3 regions of the Variovorax sp. CCNWLW235 genome follow, and region 2 is predicted to be linked to each of the others. Evidence: riboswitches for the same ligand, from Rfam matches in the RefSeq annotation. Region 2 holds a riboswitch; each other region holds the start of a gene.
What was found. A riboswitch is a leader RNA that binds a small molecule or an ion and turns the genes downstream of it on or off. The one in region 2 is predicted to bind glycine.
Positions count from the first base shown of each region.

Region 1: it holds a riboswitch for glycine, as region 2 does, so the genes downstream of both, V9L21_RS22235 (D-amino acid dehydrogenase) here and gcvT (glycine cleavage system aminomethyltransferase GcvT) in region 2, are expected to answer to the same signal.
Region 3: it holds a riboswitch for glycine, as region 2 does, so the genes downstream of both, V9L21_RS04265 (ABC transporter substrate-binding protein) here and gcvT (glycine cleavage system aminomethyltransferase GcvT) in region 2, are expected to answer to the same signal.

Region 1 is NZ_JBBCBW010000025.1:10,089-14,671, reverse strand. Features, by position in the region: gene rfbD (dTDP-4-dehydrorhamnose reductase) at 1-28, opposite strand, end outside; gene rfbB (dTDP-glucose 4,6-dehydratase) at 25-1,107, opposite strand; glycine riboswitch at 1,224-1,314, shown strand; glycine riboswitch at 1,347-1,452, shown strand; gene V9L21_RS22235 (D-amino acid dehydrogenase) at 1,544-2,845, shown strand; gene V9L21_RS22230 (FIST signal transduction protein) at 2,863-4,143, opposite strand; gene V9L21_RS22225 (PhaM family polyhydroxyalkanoate granule multifunctional regulatory protein) at 4,187-4,583, opposite strand, start outside.
Region 2 is NZ_JBBCBW010000019.1:96,493-101,075, forward strand. Features, by position in the region: gene gcvP (aminomethyl-transferring glycine dehydrogenase) at 1-664, opposite strand, end outside; gene gcvH (glycine cleavage system protein GcvH) at 715-1,086, opposite strand; gene gcvT (glycine cleavage system aminomethyltransferase GcvT) at 1,136-2,311, opposite strand; glycine riboswitch at 2,357-2,468, opposite strand; glycine riboswitch at 2,481-2,571, opposite strand; gene V9L21_RS19845 (hypothetical protein) at 2,594-3,157, opposite strand; gene V9L21_RS19850 (TRAP transporter large permease) at 3,316-4,583, opposite strand, start outside.
Region 3 is NZ_JBBCBW010000002.1:372,059-376,641, forward strand. Features, by position in the region: gene V9L21_RS04255 (ABC transporter permease) at 1-50, opposite strand, end outside; gene V9L21_RS04260 (ABC transporter permease) at 72-1,013, opposite strand; gene V9L21_RS04265 (ABC transporter substrate-binding protein) at 1,038-2,621, opposite strand; glycine riboswitch at 2,814-2,943, opposite strand; gene V9L21_RS04270 (hypothetical protein) at 3,108-3,893, opposite strand; gene V9L21_RS04275 (NADPH-dependent FMN reductase) at 4,002-4,583, shown strand, end outside.

The DNA of each region.
Region 1 (4,583 bases), on a different contig from region 2:
CGCCCTTGCCGAGTAGCAGCAACTTCATGCCGCAGCCTTGGCCGCGGGTGCGGCGTCGTATTGCTTCTCGACCCACTCGCGGTACGCGCCGCTTTGCACGTTGCGTACCCATTCGCCGTGTGCAAGGTACCACTCGACGGTCTTGCGAATGCCGGTGTCGAAGGTTTCAGCGGGCTTCCAGCCCAACTCGCGCTCGAGCTTGCGTGCATCGATGGCGTAGCGCCGGTCGTGGCCGGGGCGGTCGGTAACGTAGCTGATCTGTTCCTTGTACGGCTTGCCGTCAGCGCGCGGGCGCAGTTCGTCGAGCAGCGCGCACACGGTGTTCACGATCTCGATGTTGGGCTTCTCGTTCCAGCCGCCGACGTTGTAGGTCTCGCCGAGCTTGCCGGCCTCGAGCACGCGGCGGATGGCACTGCAGTGGTCCTTCACGTAGAGCCAATCGCGCACCTGCATGCCGTCGCCGTACACGGGCAGGGGTTTGCCGGCCAGGGCGTTGACGATCATCAGCGGGATGAGCTTCTCGGGAAAGTGGAACGGACCGTAGTTATTGGAGCAGTTGGTGGTAACCACCGGCAGGCCGTAGGTGTGGTGCCAGGCGCGCACAAGATGGTCGCTGGCGGCCTTGCTGGCCGAGTAGGGGCTGTTGGGCTCGTACTTGTTCTCTTCGGTAAAGGCAGGGTCCGTCTTGGAGAGCGAGCCGTAGACCTCGTCGGTCGACACATGCAGGAAGCGGAAAGCAGACTTTTGCTCCGCCGGCAGTGCGCTCCAGTAGCCGCGCACCGACTCGAGCAGGCGAAAGGTGCCGAGCACGTTGGTCTGCACGAAGTCTTCCGGCCCGTGAATGGAGCGGTCGACGTGCGATTCCGCGGCAAAGTTCACGATGGCACGCGGCTTGTGCTCGGCCAAAAGGTGATCGACCAGAGCGCTGTCGCCGATGTCGCCCTGCACGAAAATGTGGTTCGGCTTGCCCTTGAGCGATGCAAGCGTCTCGAGGTTGCCCGCATAGGTCAGCTTGTCGAGATTGACGACAGACTCATCGCTCTGCGCGATCCAGTCGAGTACGAAATTGGCGCCAATGAAGCCCGCGCCGCCGGTTACCAGGATCATGAGGTCCCCTGTTGTTGTCGAACGATCGCCCTCTGGCGAATGAACGGGCGATTATCCCATTGGCCCTCCGCCGGGCCGGAGCAAGGGTTGGCGCCTCCGCAAGCTCCGCCTACAATCGCGCCACTGCAGGAGAGCGGGCAACCCCGGTTGCCCTACCGAAGGCGCAAACTCCCATAAACGCTCAGGTCGGCCCGACGAAGTTCTCGAAATTTCGGCAAGGGGCCTGTACTGCACCAACTGACACGCCGTCTGGAGAGCCATCACCTCGCGTGATGCACCGAAGGAGCAAACCCGTTGCGGGCGCAACGGGTGAATCTCTCAGGTACCGAGGACAGGGGGAGCGGCAACTTGGACGGCGGTCGTCCGGTTGCTTGCTATTTATTCAATAGCAGACCTCGCCCGCCGTTCAAGCGCTTCAACCTCAAAGGTACTTGAAATGCGCGTGATCGTTCTTGGCGCCGGCTTGCTCGGCGTGACCTCGGCCTACTACCTCCAGCAGCTCGGCCATGAAGTGACCGTCATCGACCGGCAGGCCACCCCGGCCGCTGAAACCAGCTTTGCCAACGGCGGGCAGATCTCCGTCAGCCACGCCGAACCCTGGGCCAATCCGAGTGCACCGCTCAAGGTGCTGCAATGGCTGGGCAAGGAAGACGCCCCGCTGCTCTTTCGCATTCGCGCCGACATGCGCCAATGGCTCTGGGGCCTGCAATTCCTGCGCGAATGCACCCCCGCCCGCACGAAGCACAACATCGAGCAGATCGTGCGGCTGGGCACCTACAGCCGCGATGTGCTGCAGCAGTTGCGGCGCGACACCGGCATCGCCTACGACCAACGCACGCAAGGCATCCTGCACTTTTATACGACGCAGAAAGAGTTCGACAGCGCCCTTGCGCCCGCCGAGCAGATGCGCGCGCTCGGATGCGAACGGCAAGTCATCTCCGCGGACGAGGCGGTAAAGATCGAGCCCGCCCTTGCGCACATCCGCCCGCAACTGGCCGGTGCCACCTACACGGCAGAAGACGAATCCGGCGACGCCAACCTCTTCGCCCGCGAAATGGCACGCCTCGCGGCAGCGGCGGGCGTGAAGTTCCTCATGAGCCACACGGTGACTGCGCTGCGCGAAGCGGGCGGCAACATCGACCACGTGGAAGCTACCGACAGCGAAGGGCGCTTTCAACGCATCCGCGGCGACGCCTTCGTGCTTGCAATGGGCGCGTTGAGTCCGCTGTATGCCGCGCCGCTGGGCATGCGCCTGCCCATCTATCCGGCCAAAGGCTATTCGGTCACGCTGCCGGTCAAAGACGCGACGAGGGCGCACCAGGTCTCGCTGACCGACGACGAATTCAAGCTCGTGTTCTCGCACTACACCTCAGCCTCCGGAGACCGCCTGCGCATTGCCGGCACAGCCGAGCTCAACGGCTATGACCGCGACTTGAACCGCGTGCGCTGCGAAGCGATCGTGCGGCGCGTTGAACAGCTCTTTCCCGGCGCCGGCGACACCACGCAGGCGCAGTTCTGGACCGGCCTGCGCCCCGCAACGCCGAGCAACGTCCCTCTGGTCGGCAAGACGAAGCTGCCGAACCTGTACCTGAATACCGGGCACGGCACGCTCGGCTGGACGCATGCGTGCGGCTCGGGCAAGTCGGTGGCGCGGATCGTGAGCGGGCTTGCACCCGAAGTCGATTTTGCGTTTGCCGGCATGCCTGCACCAGCAGCGCGCGTGCTCCAGCCGGCCTGATCTGGCCGTGGCGGCGGTCAGTCGTTGCCGGTAAACACCGTCAACACCCCCGTATATCCATACAGGTGGTGCCGGGCAATCTCCCCCGCCGCAAAGAAGCCAACGAGCGGCACGTCGCCCAGCGCGTGCCGCACGATCTGCAGTTCGGCGCCCGGTGCGCCGAAATGCGGCCCGCCGCGTCCTGAGCAACTCACGTACACGGCGCCGGCAATGCGGCGCGCCGGATGCGGCGCTGCTTCGGCTTCTCCGGCCGCCACGGCGCGCGCGGTGGCCAGGGTCTGCTCTTCGGGCTCCAGCTCCTCGCGGATTTCCGCGCAGATGCGCATCAGGTCGGCGCGCGCGGCCTGTGCATTGCGCCGGCAGAAGGTCAGGCGCATGCCGGCCTCGGCCACGTCGGCAATGGCGATGCCGCGGCGCGTGGGGTCCAGGCCGATGATGTGGCGCACCAGCACGTCGGCGCCCAGGTCGCCGGTACGGCGAATGCCGTCGCTGCCCGCATCTCCCAGGCCCACCAGGGTGGCGCGCACGGCGTCGATGGCTTCCTGTGGGCGCTCCAGCGTCACCTGCAGGTCGGCCAGCAGCACGTCGAGCGCGGGTTCGCCGTCGAGCTTGAGCAGCAGGTTGCCATCGGCTTCGGTGATCTCGCGCTCGCGTCCCGCGCCGGAGCGCAGCGGCTGGCAGCCTTGCGTGACGCGCGACACCAGCCGCACGCCTTCGCCGAACACCACGCCCGACAAGCCTCCCGAGAACACGCCGCCCGCCGCACCGTGGCCGCGGATGTTGCCGTTGCCGCCGACCGCAAACTGCAAGGCGCCTGCACGGCCCGACGAGAGGCCGCCGAACAGGTAGCCGGTGTCGGTGCGGCCCGCCATCTCGCCGATCAATTCGGTGAGATCGGGGGTGGCCGGGTCGGCATGCACGAGCGCGGTATGCGCCTCGAAGCCGCTCATTTCCGAGTTGCCCAGCGGCGCCACGCCGGAGAACACACGGTATTGGTCGCTCGGCAGCGCGCAGAGCATCAGGCTCAGGCCGGGCTCATCGAAGTATTCGGCATTGTTGGCCGATACGCCGATGCCGACGGTGCCGGACCAGTCGGTCACCTCCGGAAGCTCGGCGCTCAGGTGGTCGAGGATGTCTTGCGCATCGGACGCATAGTGGTCGGTGATGTAGAGCAGCCCGAGCGTCGGTGCCGACGCGTAGTCGGGCAGCGCCATTTGGGCGCGCAACTGGGCCAGCACAAGGCCGGCCGCCATGCGCCATTGCGGATGGGTGGCGTGACCGGAGGGAAACAACTTCATGATGCGTGCCAACCCGTTCTCTTCAAGGTGTGTATGTATGACGTCAGCGCCGTCCGGTCGTTCGCTTTCGCGCCGCGGTCGGTGCCTTCTTTTTGGCAGCGGTTGCTGTCGCCTTCCTTGCGGCCGGCTTTGGAGCCGCGGGAGCGGCGGCCGATGCAGGCACCTTGAGCTGGGCCGCGTCGTGCAGCGCCGATGTGGCGATCTGCTGGAACTGCTCGGTCAATGAACCCCACCATTGCATCGGATCGATCACGCCACCGTCGCTGCCCGATGCGGAGGCAGCCGACGCCGGCTTGCTGCGCGCTTTTTTGGCGGGTGCCGGCGCTTCCTCCGCGGCCTCGACTTCCGGCTCAGGCGCGACCGATGCGGCAGCCGGTGCGGCCGCCGGAGCCGCCTGCTTGGTGAACGCGCTTGCGATATCTTCCATCCGCACGTTCATG
Region 2 (4,583 bases):
CGCCGAAGAATTCGCAGCTCGCCATCAGGTGCGGCAGCGTCTCCGACACGGTGCTTACCTTCACCTCGATGCCCAGCGGCGCGGCGCGCGTCTTGATGACCTCGATGGTCTGCGGGTGGCAGTCGCCCGACACCAGGAACACGTTGCTCTTGCTCTTCACGCTGCGCTTGGCCAGCGTCATTGCCTCGGCGGCGGCCGTGGCTTCGTCGAGCATCGAGGCGTTGGCAATGGCCATGCCCGTCAGGTCGCACACCATGGTCTGGAAGTTGAGCAGGGCTTCCATGCGGCCCTGCGAAATTTCGGCCTGGTAGGGCGTGTAGGCGGTGTACCAGGCGGGGTTCTCGAGCACGTTGCGCAAGATGACGCCCGGCGTGTGCGTGCCGTAGTAGCCCTGGCCGATGAAGCTCTTGAACACCTTGTTCTTCGCCGCGATGGCCTTCAGTTCGGCCAGCGCATCCGCCTCGGTCACCGGCGCGGGCAGCCGCATCGGCTTGGCGCGGCGAATGGCCGCGGGCACGATGCCGTCGATGAGCTCCGCCCGCGTTTCCGAGCCGATCACCGGCAGCATGCGCGCCTCGTCTTCCGCATCGATGCCGATGTGGCGGGCGAGAAATTCTTCGGCGTTCTCTAGTTGTTGCAGGGAAGGCTGGGCGGGAATCGGCATGGCGGTAAAGGCTCGGGGAATGAGGAAGGGCGGCTGAAGAACCCGGCGGATCAGGATTCGGCGGCGAACTTGTCGTAGCTGGCGGCGTCGAGCAGCGCGTCGAGTTGCGCCGGCTCGCTGAGCTTGACCTTGAAGAACCAGCCGGCGGCCAGCGGGTCGGTGTTGGCGAGCGACGGGTCGGCGCGCAGGGCTTCGTTCACTTCGGTGATCTCGCCCGACACGGGCATGAACACGTCGGCCGCGGCCTTGACCGATTCGACGACACCGGCCACTTCACCCTGGGCAAAGGTCTTGCCCACTTCGGGCAGATCGACAAAGACCACGTCGCCCAGCGCGTCCTGCGCGTGAACGGTGATGCCGACAGTGGCCGCGCCGCCTTCGGCCGAGACCCATTCATGGTCCTTGGTGTACTTGATGCTCATGGTGAAAAACTCCTCGTGGAAAAAATGACTGATTCGGGTAGCGCAGAGCCTAGCCGCGGTAGTAGCGGGCCGGCACGAAGGGCAGGGTCGAGACTTCCATCGGCACCGGCTTGCCGCGCACGATGGCCTGCACGCGGGTGCCGGGCTCCGAAAACGCGGTAGCCACATAGCCCATGGCAACGGGGCGGTCGGCCGTCGGGCCGAGCAGGCCGCTGGTCACGATGCCGATGTCCTGGCCTTCGAAAGATTGCAACAATGTGCCGTCGCGTACCGGAATGCGTTCCAGCGCCACAAGGCCGACACGCTTGCGCTTCAGGGTGTCGTGGTCGGTGCGGCCCGCGGCGCCGGCGGTGGCGGCGGCCAGTTGCGCCAGCACCTTGGCCGCGCCCGGAAAACCGCCTTCGCGCGCGCCACCGGTGCGGCGCACCTTCTGGATCGCCCAGTTGAGCGAAGCCTCGACGGGCGTGGTGGTGGTGTCGATGTCGTTGCCGTAAAGGCAGAGCCCGGCTTCAAGCCGCAGCGAATTGCGCGCGCCCAGGCCGATGGGCTTGACCTCGGGCTGCGCCAGCAGCAGGCGGGCGAGGGCGTCCGCATCCTTGCCGGCGACCGAAATCTCGAAGCCGTCTTCGCCCGTGTATCCGCTGCGCGTGGCAAAGGCCGGAATCCCGCCGATCTGCACCGCGCCGCCCGTCATGAACACAAAGCGCTCGATGCCCGGCGACAAGCGGGCCAGCGCCGCGGCGGCCTGCGGGCCTTGCAGTGCGAGCAGTGCGTGGTCGGGCATGGGCTGCACGTCGCAGCGCGCGCCGATCTTCTGCTGGATGTGGGCGAGATCGGCCACCTTGCAGGCGCCGTTCACGATCACGAAGATCGAGCCGTGCCCTTCGTTGAAGAACATCAGGTCGTCGAGGATGCCGCCTTCGTCGTTCAGCAGCAGGCCATAGCGCTGCTTGCCGGGCGCGAGGTCGATCACGTCGACCGGCATCAGGGTTTCGAATGCGGCGGCGGCGTCTGGCCCCACCAGGCGCAACTGGCCCATGTGGGAAATGTCGAACAGGCCGGCCGCGTCGCGCGTGTGCTTGTGCTCGGCCATGAGGCCGGCGGGGTATTGCACGGGCATGGAGTAGCCGGCAAAGGGCACCATGCGGGCGCCCAGTTCCACATGCAGGTCGTGCAGGGGCGTCTTGAGCAATGGGGCGTCGGGTGATGAAGCGGAAGCGGCCACGGGGCACTCCAAAGGGGCAGTCGAACTCCATGGCGCGAGCCATGGGCCACCCCTGCTGTCCGCTTTACCTGAGAGATTCGCCCCACGATCGGGGTTTGCTCCTTCGGTGGGCCGCCGCATCGTCAAGATGCAAGGGCCTCTCTCCAGCAAGGAAACGCCGGCATGCGCCAGCGCCTTGTCAGTCCTTTTGCCTGAGCGTTCGGGGAACCCCTGCGCCTTCGGCGGCCTCGCGTGGCGAAGCTCTCTCCTGACCCTTCGAAGTGTAGTGGATCGCGGAAAGCCTCAGTGCACGGTTTCCGAAGCGGGCGGCAGCAACCTTTCGATACGCTCGCGCAGCGATTCGGCCCGCTCGGCGCCCGCCGCTTTTTCGACTTCGGTGAGCATCAGCGCGGCAATCGTCAGCATGGCGTCGCGGTCGCGGGCTTCGCGCAGTGCATCGCGCATCTGCAGCGCAAACTTGGGGTCGCGCCGCACGAACATGCGCTCGCAAATGTCGAACAGGAACATGCGCGTAGTGGCCAGGGAGCGCTTGCCGTCGAAGTTGTCGGTCGAGGTTTCTACTCGGATGGGCTCGGCCGCAGGAGCCGGAATCGGCGTGTGTGTCGGGCCCGCCGTAACTGGTGCGGCGGTTTTCGGCGCTGCGCCCTGCGCGTCGTGCAGGTATCCGCGGTTCATCAGCGCCCGCAGCGTCTGTTCGGCTTCGTCGCGGCTTGCGAACAGCGGGCTGAAGTCGGTCAGCGAACGCCGGCCGTCGGCCATCAGCAGCAATGCGCGCTCGCGCTGGCTCAGCGTGCGCTGCCCGCCTTGGAGTTCGTCGCGTGCCTTGTCGGTCTTGGTGGGAAACATGGCGCCACAGCTTTCGGAATCGAAGGCTGCAGCATCGTTGCGGCTGGTGACATCTTTGTGAAACGTTTGCCTTACAGGGGCATTTGCCGCATAAAAAAAGGCAGCCCGCGAAGGCTGCCCGTTTTCTCTCTGGTTCTCTCTGGTTTTTGCGCCGCCTGCTACTTGGCGTACACCAGGTCGCGCAGCGCGAGCGATATCCACGGCACGTAGGTAATCACCATCAGGCAGGCCAGGATCACCAGCACGAAGGGAATGAGGTACTTCACGATCCGGTCGAGCGAGATGCGCGCTACCGTGCACGCCGCAAACAGGTTCACGCCGAAGGGCGGGGTGATCATGCCGAGCGCGAGGTTCACCACCATGATGAGCCCGAAGTGAACCGGGTCGACACCGAAGTGCACCGCCACAGGCGCCAGGATGGGCGCGAGCACGATGATGGCCGCGCTGGTCTCGATGAACATGCCGATGACGAAGAGCGCAGCGTTCACGCCCAAGAGGAACATGGTCGGCGACTTCAGCACCTCCTGCAGCCAATGGCCGATGGCGTCGGGCACGCCCGCGCGCGTGATCAGGAAGGCGAACAGGCCCGCGTTGGCGATGATGAACATGATCACCGCCGACGACAGCACCGACTTGCGCAGGATGAGGTAAAGATCCTGGAGCTTGATCTCGCGGTAGATCACCACGCCGACCACCAGCGCATAGAACACCGCCACCGCCGAGGCCTCCGTCGGCGTGAAGATGCCGCCGTAGATGCCGCCCAGAATGATCACCGGCATCAGCAGCGCCCAGCCGGCCTGCCATGTCGCCTTGCCAAAAGACATGCGGCCGTCGCCGTCATTCTTGCCCCAGCCCTTCCACTTGCAATACGCCCAGACGAACAGCATCAGCGCCAGGCTGATGAGAATGCCGGGGCCAAAGCCCGCAATGAACAGCTCGCCGATCGACACCTCGGCGCTCACGCCGTACAGGATCATCGGAATGGAGGGCGGAATGATCACGCCCAGCTCGGCGCTCGTGGCCTGGAGCGCGGCCGCGTACGCGGTGGGATAGCCGTGCTTGATGAGCGCCGGAATCAGGATGGCGCCGATGGCGAAGGTGGTGGCCACCGAAGAGCCCGACACTGCCGCAAAGATCATGCAGGTGAGCACGCAGGTCATGGGCAGGCCGCCCTGCACACCGCCCACGATGCTCTTGGCAAACTCGACCAGCCGGCGCGAGATGCCGCCGGTTTCCATCAGGTTGCCGGCCAGGATGAAGAACGGAATGGCCGCCAGCGGAAACTTGTTGATCGAATTGAACATCTCCTTCACGGAGATGAGCATGTTGACGTTGGCCACCTGAATGCCAAGGATCGATGCGAGCCCGATGGACACCGCCACTGAAACCGACAGTGCAAAACACAGCACCATCGTTGCAACCATTA
Region 3 (4,583 bases), on a different contig from region 2:
TCTACGATGGCTTCGCCTGCAGGCATGGGAGTGGCAAGTGAATCGGTCATGTGTTTGCTTCTTCTTGCGCCTCAATAGCGAATGCGCGGATCGAACACCAGGTAGCTCAGGTCGATCAGCAGGTTGACCAGCACATAGACGACTGAAAAGAACAGCGTGATGCCCTGTATCAGCGGAAAGTCGCGCGACAGCACCGCATCCACCGTAAGCTGGCCGAGGCCCGGAATGGCGAACACGGTTTCGGTAACCACCACCCCGCCGATCAAGAGCGCAATGCCGATCCCGATCACCGTGACGATGGGAATTGCCGCGTTGGCAAGCGCATGCCGCATGAGCACCCGTTTTTCCGAGATGCCCTTGGCGCGCGCGGTGCGGATGTAGTCCTCGGTCATCGCCTCGGCCACGGCCGCGCGCGTGACGCGCGCAATCAGCGCCACGTAGATGATCGACAGCGTGATCGACGGCAGGATGAGGTGCTTGATCCAGAGCAGCGGCCCCTGGCTCAGCCGCTGGTAGCCCTGCACCGGCAGCCACTGCAGGTGCAGCGCAAAGATCCAGATGAGCACATAGCCGATCACGAACGCCGGTATGGAAAAGCCCATGACCGAAAAGCCCATCAGCATGCGGTCGAGCCAGCCGCCGTGCCGCCAGGCGGCAACAACCCCGAGCGGCACCGCGACGAGGATGGTGACCACCAGCGTCACCGCCGCGAGAGACACCGTCGGCTCGATGCGCTGGCCGATGAGCTCCACCACCGTTTTCTTCATGAAGTAGGACTCGCCCAGGTTGCCTTGCAGCAGCCGGCCGCTCCAGTGCAGAAACTGCACGGGAAGGGATTCGTTCAGCCCCAGCTGCTCGCGCACCTTGGCGATGTTCTCGCTGGTGCCGCTGTCGCCCACGATGGCGGCCGCCGGATCGCCGGGTGCCAGCCGGAGCATGAGAAACACGATCAGCGCAACGATGACAAGCACCGGCACGGTCGACAGGATTCGGCGCGCAAGGAAGATCAGCATGGGGTTTCCAGAAAAGAGCGCCCGTCAGTTCTTCTTGATGTTCCAGAACACGGCAACGGGCGAGCGCACCACGCCGCTCACCGCCGCCTTGCGGTAGGCGGTCAGCGGCTTGTATTCGCCGATGGGCGCGTAGATGCCGGTGTCGTACACGCGCTGCTGGATGGCCGTGGCCAGCTCCTTGCGCCGGGGTTCGTCGGCCGTTGCGAGGAAGTCGGATTTCAGCTGCTCCAGCTTCTCGTCGGTGGCCCAGCCGAACCAGCCCTTCTCGCCGTTGCCCGTGAGAGGCGCATAGAACATCGGGTTCATGTTGTCGGCAATGCCCCAGCCGGTGATGAAGAGATTCCAGCCGCCCTTGTCGACCGGATCTTTCTTGGCGCGGCGCGTCACCAGCGTGGGCCAGTCCATCGACTGCATGTCGACATTGAAGCCGGCCTGCTTCAGCAGCTGCGCCATCACGGGCGGAAACTTGTTGAGCAGTGCAAAGTCGGCCGGGTACATCAGCACCACGGGCTTGCCGTCGTAGCCGGCGTCCTTCAGCAGGGCCTTGGCTTTCTCGAACTGCGGCTTGCCGGTGAAGTAGCCGGTCTTGTCGCTGGAGAAGATCGTGCCGCAGGGGTACACCGATGCGCAGCTGTTGTAGAGCTCCTTGTGCACCATCTGGGCGCGCATGAGCGCCTCCTGGTTGATGGCCATGATGGCGGCCTGCGCGATCTTCGGGTTGTCGAAAGGCGGGATGATGTGGTTCAGGTGCAGCGCGAACGAGCCCTTGGGAATCGGGTTGTCGACCGTGATGGACGTGTTGCCCTTGAGCGCCGTGTACTGCTCGGGCGGCAGCCACTCGATCATGTCGACCTCGCCGTTGGCAAGCGCATTGGCCTGCGTTTGCGCATCCTTCAGGATGATCCATTCCATGCGGTCGACATACACGTTCTTGCCGCCCGCCGTGCCCGAGGGTGCTTCGACGCGGGGCACGTATTTGGCGTTCTTCAGGTACACGATCTTCTCGCCCGGGCGGTACTCGTCCTTCTTGAAGATGTAGGGCCCGGAGCCCGTGGCGTCGTCGATCTGCTTGTCGGGCGGCGTGGCGGCCACGCGCGCCGGCATGATGAAAGGCGGATTCGACGAAGGCTTGCTCAGCGCGTCGAGCACCATGCCGAAGGTTTCCTTGAAAACCAGCTTGAACGAATTGGCGTCGACGGTCTCGGCCTTGTCGAGCGCCGCATACATCTTCTGCCCCAGCCCGTCGCGCTGGCCCCATCGCTTGAGCGACGCCAGCACGTCTTCCGACGTCACCGGCTTGCCGTCATGAAATTCCAGGCCCTTGCGCAGCGTGAACGTCCAGGTCTTGCCGTCTGCGCTGGTGGTGTACTTGTCGACCATCTGCGGCTTGACCTTGCCCTGCTCGTCCACGCCGAAGAGCGTGTCGTACACGGCATAGCCATGATTGCGCGTGATGAACGCGGTGGTCCAGATCGGATCGAGAATCTTCAGATCGGACTGGGGCACCACCCGCAGCACCTTGCCCGCCTCTTGTGCGAACGCGCTTGCAACGCCAATAGCGAGCATGGCGCTCACGACAACGGCTTTCAGGTTTCGTTTCGACAGCATCTTCGGTTCTCCGGTTGAAAAAATCGTGAGGAAAGTCAGCGAAAAACGGGGGTCGATTCGGGCAGGCGCCTGCGTGCATGCGCAGGCCTCGGCACACCCGATGAAGAAGGGAACGATGCGCGGTGCGCTCTGGCAAAGGTCATGAAGAAGAAGGCTCCGGAAGCGCGCAAGGCCACCCCGCGCACTGCGCGAGATGCCCCTGCTGTCCTTTGGCCTGAGAGATTCACCATGCACGCTCATCGCGCATGGCTTGCCCCTTCGGCGGCCGCCCTCGGAGTCCTTTTGTTCAGGACGCCGGGCAGCGCTCTCCAGCGTTAGTCGTTCATCCAGTCTGGGGACCTGAGCGTTACGGGCTGTCGCCTTCGGTAATGCACTAACTCGAAGCACCGAGCCGGCATTTCTCCTGGATGTTTTCTTCTAAGCAGAATGCGTGCCACTCGGGCGCGTGCGCACAGGGGCGCATGCGGATTGAAACGCGCCCCGAAGCTACTGCGGTCCGCCGCAGAAGCTCACTCTTTCGGTGGTCTTGGCGGTGAAGTGAAGACGCGTGGTGGTGGTACCGCTGGCGGGTGTGTTGGCGGGCCACTCGCTCTGCAGCCACGTGTATTGCCAGCTGTAGGGTCCGCCTGGCTTGCCGGGTTCTTCGTAGGCGATGCGAAGGCTGCCGTTGCTCTCGTCGTGGCAATGCTTCGAACTCTTGTATTCCTTTTCGCTGAAGCAGGCGCGGATCATCTTCGAGCAAGAGAAAGGAATGCCCTCGTGCACGGCCCGGGTGTCGTCCAGCGGCACGAAGTCGGCCTTGCTGAACGATGCGCCGCCGCCCGAATACATCTCGGACACGGTCTGCAGCACGGCCATGGCCCATTGCCCTTCGGCCAGCGGATAGAGTGCCGGCGCAAGCGAAAGGCGCGTGTCGGACATGCCGCCTGCGGCGTCTTTCTTCATGCCGGCCACATAGGCGCTGAAGTCGTGCAGGCGCTCGATCTGCCAGGTCTTCGCGTCCTTGTCGCGCTTGACGCGGGCCATGGCCAGCGGCTCGGCCGAGAGCACTGCAAAGCTGTTTGCCGCGGCGCCGCGCAGCCGGTACAAGCCCAGCGCATGCGGGTCGCAAGGCTGCGGCAGCAATGCGCACAGGCGGGCGCGCCAGTCCGGATCGACCGACTGCGGCTTCTTGACCGCGTCGAGCACCTGCGCCGAGGGGGCGGCGAACACATGGCCGGCCGATGCGGCAAGCACCATGGCGGCAGTGCAAAAAGCAGGCAGCTTGTTCATGCCGGAATGGTAGCCAGAGGATTCGAAAGATGCTGCTACCAAATGCGCCGACATGCCAATGTTGTAGCCTTCGCCCGTGGCCGCCCGGCCTCGACAACGGAGCGACGAATGGCTGACAAGATCCTGGTGTTCTACGGTTCCTACAGGTCGGACCGCATGGGCATTCGCCTGGCCGACTACCTGGTGGCGGGCCTCGGTGCGCGAGGTGCCGATGCCGAACTGATCGACGCGCAGGCGGTGGGCCTGCCCATGCTCGACCGCATGTACAAGGAGTACCCCAAGGGCACCGCGCCCGCCCCCATGGAAGCACTGGCGCAGAAGATTCGCGGCGCGGACGCCTTCGTCTTCGTGACGGGCGAATACAACTGGGGCCCGCAGCCCGGGCTGAAGAACCTCACCGACCACTTCCTGGAAGAATGGTTCTGGCGGCCCGCTGCCGTTGCCAGCTATTCGGCGGGCCGGTTTTCAGGCGTGCGCTCGGGCACCGTGTGGCATTCGATCCTGTCGGAGATGGGCATGGTCGTCGTCTCGAGCACGCTCGCCGTCGGGCCGATCTCGCAAACGCTCGATGCGGACGGCAAGCCCACGGGCAGTGCGGGCGAATCTCTCCAGCGCTCGTTCGGCCGCTTTGCCGACGACCTGGCGTGGTGGACCGACGCCGCGCGCGAGCAGCGGGCGCGCAAGGCGCCG